One region of the Fundidesulfovibrio putealis DSM 16056 genome, then DNA from elsewhere that is predicted to be linked to it. Evidence: predicted binding sites of a transcription regulator. Region 1 holds the regulator's gene; the other holds the start of a gene.
What was found. The regulator sigma-54, encoded in region 1, starts transcription at its own class of promoters, with help from an activator protein. The targets are predictions, from matches to a motif close to CTGGCACGGNNNNTGCTT.
Positions count from the first base shown of each region.

Region 2: G453_RS27345 (PEP-CTERM sorting domain-containing protein) is a predicted target of sigma-54. The motif match lies at 1,534-1,551, and genes of this name have one in related genera.

Region 1 covers NZ_AUBQ01000004.1:185,062-188,597, forward strand. The annotation lists gene G453_RS0103775 (CTP synthase) at 1-25, shown strand, start outside; gene G453_RS0103780 (KdsC family phosphatase) at 26-586, shown strand; gene rpoN (RNA polymerase factor sigma-54) at 705-2,144, shown strand; gene hpf (ribosome hibernation-promoting factor, HPF/YfiA family) at 2,185-2,727, shown strand; gene G453_RS0103795 (PTS sugar transporter subunit IIA) at 2,727-3,179, shown strand; gene rapZ (RNase adapter RapZ) at 3,314-3,536, shown strand, end outside.
Region 2 covers NZ_AUBQ01000018.1:34,572-37,336, forward strand. The annotation lists gene G453_RS28085 (hypothetical protein) at 667-843, shown strand; gene G453_RS27345 (PEP-CTERM sorting domain-containing protein) at 1,612-2,337, shown strand; gene G453_RS0115215 (tetratricopeptide repeat protein) at 2,508-2,765, opposite strand, start outside.

The sequences.
Region 1 (3,536 bases):
CAAGGCCGCGCGCGGCAAGAAATAAATGAGGCGTCCCGCCCGAATCGGCTCAAGGCCCGGCATGCGCCGGGCCTTGGCGCTGGCCAGGCCCGTGCGCCTCTTGGTGCTGGACGTGGACGGCGTGCTCACCGACAACGCAGTGAGCCACGACGGCCCCGGCCCCGGCCTCAAGCGTTTCGGCATCCAGGACGGCATGGGCGTGAAGCTCTGCCAGCACGCCGGGATCGAGGTGGCGGTGATCAGCGGCCTGGGCAACATCCAGGCCGAACAGCGCTCGCGGGAACTCGGCATCCGTGAATTCCACGGCGGGCACTTGCGCAAGCTCCCCGTGCTCGAAAAGATCATGGCCGCCAAGTGCCTCGAGTTCTCCCAGGTGGCCTACATGGGCGACGACTGGCTGGACGCGCAGATAATGGCCCGCGTGGGCCTGCCCCTGGCCCCGGTCGACGCGCAGCCGGAAATTCTTCGCATTGCCGCCTGGATTTCCAAAAGGCCCGGCGGATGCGGCGCGGTGCGCGAAGCCATCCGCTTCATACTGCTGGCGCAGGGAAAACTCGATCGAATGTGGCGCGAATGGCGTGACTGATTCCCCCCAAGTCTTGCCACGTGCGAGCTTTTAGTGCATAACCGCGCAGGTTGAACGGGCGCGTCCGGCATTTTTCTTGCTAGCCGCCCAAATTCAAACAAAGGAACGCGCGCGCACGATGGCCCTCGAGCTCAGACAGCAACTTAAGCTTTCGCAGCAGCTGGTGATGACTCCCCAGCTCCAGCAGGCCATCAAGCTGTTGCAGCTTTCCCGGCTTGAGCTGATGGAGACCGTGCAGCAGGAGCTTCTGGAGAACCCGCTGCTGGAAGAGGTCGTGATCGAGGACGAGCGTCCCGCCCCGACCATGGCCGAGGAATCCCGCGCTCCCGACGCCACTCAGGAAGAGGGCGCCATGCAGCGCGAACTCCTGAAGACCGCCGAATGGGACGACTACATCGGCGACTTCGCCTCCACCTCGCGCCAGGCCACCGCCCGCGAATACGAGGCCCCGGAGGAGGGAATGTCTTTCGAGGCCCGTCTTGCCTCGAAAACCTCTCTGGACGGACACCTTTCCTGGCAGATCAACCTTTCCCCCTTCACTGCGGCCCAGCGCGTCATCGCTGCCTCAATCGTTGGCAATCTGGACGGTATGGGGTACCTGCAATCCACGGTGGAGGAAATCGCCGAGGACGCCCAGGCAAGCGTGCCCGAAGTGGAAGCGGTTCTTTACGCCCTGCAGCGCTTCGACCCTGTGGGCGTGGCGGCACGCACCCCGCAGGAGTGCCTGCTGGTGCAGCTGGAATTCTACGGCTACACCGATCCCGTGCTCATCGAGATCGTGCGTGAGCACCTGGAAGACCTGGAAAAGAAGCGCTACAAGCCTCTTGCCAAGAAGTTCAAGATCACCATGGAGGAGATCAAGGAGTACCTGGACATCATCCAGACTCTCGATCCGCTTCCCGGATCGCATTTCAGCTCCTCCGACCCGGTGTACGTCAGCCCCGACGCCTACGTGTACAAGTACGGCGACGACTTCGTCATCGTGCTGAACGAGGACGGCCTGCCCAAACTGCAACTATCGCCGTATTATTCAGGCGACATGTCCCGGGGCAGCGGCGGCAAGGACAAGGACTACTTCCAGGACAAGATGCGCTCTGCGCAGTGGCTCATGAAGAGCCTGTACCAGCGCCAGCGCACCTTGTTCAAGGTCCTGGAATCCATCGTGAAGTTCCAGCGGGATTTCTTCGAGGTGGGCGTTACCAAGCTAAAGCCCCTTATCCTCAAGGACGTTGCCGACGACATCGGCATGCACGAATCCACGGTGAGCCGCATTACCACGAGCAAGTACGTGGCCACCCCCCACGGCATTTACGAGCTCAAATTTTTCTTCAACTCCTCTTTGGAGTTGGACGACGGCACTTCCGTCGGTTCCGAATCGGTGAAGGCGCTCATCAAGCAGCTCATCTCCGGCGAGAACCACAAGAAGCCCGTCAGCGACGAGCAGATCGCGGACATCCTCAAGCAAAAATTGCAGGTCAACATTGCCCGCAGGACCGTGGCCAAGTATCGTATGGCCATGGGTATCGAGTCCTCGTCGAAGCGCAAGGCTGTATTGTAATCACACCGCATCCACCCGCGGACACACATCGGAGGAAGATATGAACATTGCTTTTCACTTCAAGAATTTTGAACCGTCCCCCGGCCTGCGCGAATACGCCAACAAGCGTTTCGACAAGCTGGCGAAATACATGCCTAATTCTGACAATGCCGAAGTGATCGTCACCCTGATGGTGGAGAAGACCCGCCAGATCGCCGACGTGATCATCGACGCCGACACGATCCACATCGCTGCCCACGAGCGCTCCGACGACATGTACTCCACGCTGGACCTGATCACCGACAAGCTCGAGTCCCAGATCCGCAAGATGCGCGAGAAGATGAAGGACCGCCGCAAGGTTGCCGGTTCCGCCGCCGTCACCATGGGCGTGGTCAGCCTCACGGACGAGGGCAAGGTCCACTCCATCGAGGAGTCCGACAAGTACAACCCGAAGCCCATGGGCGTCGAGGAAGCTGCCGAGCAGCTGGAAGCCATGAAGTACGAATTCCTGGTGTTCCTGAACTCCGAGACCGACAGCATCAACGTGATCTACAAGCGCAAGAACGGAGACTTCGGCCTGATCGATCCTGGAGTATCCCGCTGATGCGGCTTGGGGAGTTTCTGCGCAAGGACTTCGTGCTGGACGACCTGAAGTCCGGCGACAAGTCCGAGGTGCTGGCCGAACTGGTGGCCCCGGTTGCGGCGGCCTTCCCGGAAGTGAACGCCGAGAAGGCCCTGCGGGTGCTCATGGAGCGCGAAAACCTGGGCACCACCGGCATTGGCGACGGAGTGGCCATTCCACACGGCAAAATGGACTCCCTCAAGGAGATCGTCATCGTGACCGGGCGCAGCACGTCAGGCGTCGATTTCGAGGCTCTGGACCACAAGCCGTGCCGCATCTTCTTCCTGGTGCTGGCCCCGGAGCATGTGGCCGGCATGCACCTGCGCATCCTTGCCCAGATATCCAGGCTTCTGTCCGACGAGAGCTTCCGGGGAGCATTCCTGGAAGCGCAAGACCGCGAAAGCCTCTGGCGGGTTGTCACCAGCCACGCGTGATACGGTTCGTCATGACGTCGGCCTGATCATTTGTTAGTGAAGTCCCCGCACGCGCCAAATGCGCGAGCGGGGACTTTTCGCTGCTGCCCCGCAGCGAGCGTCCTGCCCCCACACGAAACAAAGGAGCCTTCCCCATGCCGCATCCGGGCGAAAAGCTGCCTGTGGTGGTCATTTCCGGACTATCAGGTTCAGGCAAGTCCACAGCGCTCAATGTCTTCGAGGATCTGGGCTACTTCTGCGTGGACGGTCTGCCCGCGAGCCTCATGGCCAAGCTGGTCAGCCTTTTCCAAGGCCAGGACGCGAACCGCTACCGTGGTCTGGCCTTGGGCATGGACATGCGCCAGGCGGATTTCGACT
Region 2 (2,765 bases), on a different contig from region 1:
TGGCGGGTTGCCCAGGGATATTTGAGGATATCCTGGGGCGCGACGCAACGGCGTGTCGGCGTGGCGTTCCAGCCAGATCACTGCTCCTGGATGACCCGCAGTTTTCCTTGAACACGGGCCTCTTGAATAATTCAAGAGGCCCGTCTCGTTACTGACATTGCCTTTCAATTCGAATGGTTGATGCAAATACTGAAGCGAGATGCAGGGCTGCATGAACCGGGAGACAAGAGGGCATGACAGCATGCATCTGCCGTGATCCGGATTGCGCATGACGCACAAGACTGGCATCTTGTTTCAATAAGGCAATGCAGCAGAAAAACTCCGAGTTATTTGCGTACAATTCCAACACATTGCCACACCACAAATTTTATTTAACATTTTATTAACCGCATTTTCCTTCATACAGCTATGCAACACCATCTTGATGAAGTATATACAGGAGCACATCCGAACATGCATCTGTCACAGACAGAGAGAGCGCAGAATATTGCGGTGTCGTATCAGGTGCTTGCTGGCGGGAGCTGAAATTACGAATCCGGCGGCCTTGGCGGAGGAGTCGGTTGTTTCAGCCAGCAACAGGCACTTTGAGACGTACGCCAATCCTGGCGCGGAAGCGGCAGGATCTGCAGCCAGCCGCACAGAACATACGACCCAAGGAGCTATCCCATGAGTTCAAAAAACAACGACAAGTCCGGCGGAAACAAGAAGCAGGCCAAGGGCAACATGCAGGAAGCCTCAAGGGGGTCAGGCAAAGACTCCAAGACGGAAGAAGCGGGCAGTACTGGCGCCGCCATGGGCAGCAGGGAAAAGAAGCTGGCCAAACTGGCCCAGAGGAAGAAATAGCCAACGGCGATACGGGGGCGATTCTTCAAGCGTGCCAGCTATCCTGAGCCCCCGGGAGTCGAGCAGAGCAACCGTGGACGGACCTCGGGGTCTGGCAAGTCGGGGCGAATGAGGACGGCTTCCCCGGACTCGTCCAGGACAAGCCCGTGTTCATCGCCTACGCCTCGGCGAGTCGTACCCGACGGGAAGCGGCGAGACGGTCATTGACCGCGACACGTCGATGTTCCCCTGCGAGCTTCGCAAAGACGGGCCTCTTGAGTTCTTCAAGAGGCCCGTTTGCATTCGACATCCTTGAACAGCACAAGGGATAAACACGACGCGCACCTGATACGGCAAGGCGAGATGGGCGAGGGAAGGCAAGGCTGCCGAGACCTGCTGGCAACCGCATTCCAGCGTACATATACGACCGACAAGCTGACGCAAAACAAATACAAATCAATGCCCAAAATAACAACTCGCCAAACGCTACTAACAAATACACCCAAACTTAACATTGCCTTGCGCCAACAAGCAACACTCTGCATACATATTTACTACAGATGAACAAAAAACAATCTTAATTACTTCCTAGTTACCTTCTGACAACACCAAGACTCACACGAGTCGACCACTGTTACAACTGCATGTCGTAAAAATTTACACCACAAAGTACACGACTACAATTTTCTCAACAATTTTAATGCACAAAAGCTGGCACACTTCATGCTAAACTTAAAATGTCATTACATATGCATACTCTGAAAACGTTCAACAGGCAGGGGTATATTTATGAAAAGAGTTTTACTTTCATTATTTGTAACTTGTTTAGTGTCGACATCTTCATGGGCTGCTTTCACCAATGGAGGATTTGAAACAGGTGACTTCACTGGATGGACGGTTTCTGGGTCAGGAGCTGGTCTTTCATCGGTGATAAGCAACGCCAGCCCCATGCTCTGGGGACAAACAACGAACATTGCTCCATACTACGGGAGCCATATGGCTCGCCTACAAGATCTCGTTGGAAACTACCATAGTACCACCATCTCACAGTCTTCAGCATTATCAGCGGCAGATTTGACGGAAACGCTGTATGTTCGCTGGGGCGCACTCCTCGTTGAGCCATCCAACTTGCATGATCTTGGGGCTCAGCCCGCCTTTGACATAATCATCCAAAAAAACGGAAGCAACATCGACGCCTTCCATGCTGATGCGCTTACCAAGCAAGGGGGCGGCTGGGCGGACTACGGTTACCTGGACGGAACCGCCTGGTACAAGACCGGCCTGTACACCTACGCACTTTCCAACTTTGACGCCGGAGACATCATCACCGTCATGATGACCGTCATCGACTGCGGCTGGGGCGGCCATGGTGGAGCGGCATTCCTTGATGGCATCGGAACCACTCCCCTGCCCCCGGTCACTGCCACTCCCGAACCCGGCACCATGGTACTCATGGCCATCGGTGTGGCCGGAGCCGCATATCTCAAGCGCAGGAGAGGCAACGCCAAGGCTTAACCGACCAAACGCCTGCAAATCGCCATCAACGCCCCGGCCTGATTCAACAGGTCGGGGCTTCACTTTTGTCAGTAAGGCACGACAATTGGGGGAATACGAAAAAGCCCGGCAGGAAGACCTACCGGGCTTGAGCACTCAGACCATGACAACTGGCGCGGGCTGAGACCGCGCTAAATATCCTGCATGCTGTCCAGCGTCCCGGTTGACGGCGGCCCGCCGGGCATCCCCGCCCCTTTTGGGGGCCTGAACTCCCTGTTGAACAGCTTCAGGTGCAGCTTCAGCCCCTCGGCGAAATTCGCGTTGATCCACAGGGCTTTCAAAAGCGCCTCCTGCGCGCCCTTCACGTCTCCCATGAAGAACTGGGCCTTGGCCATGTTGAAGTGGATGTTCTCGTCGTCTGGCGTCAGCTCCAGCGCCTGCCGGTAGGC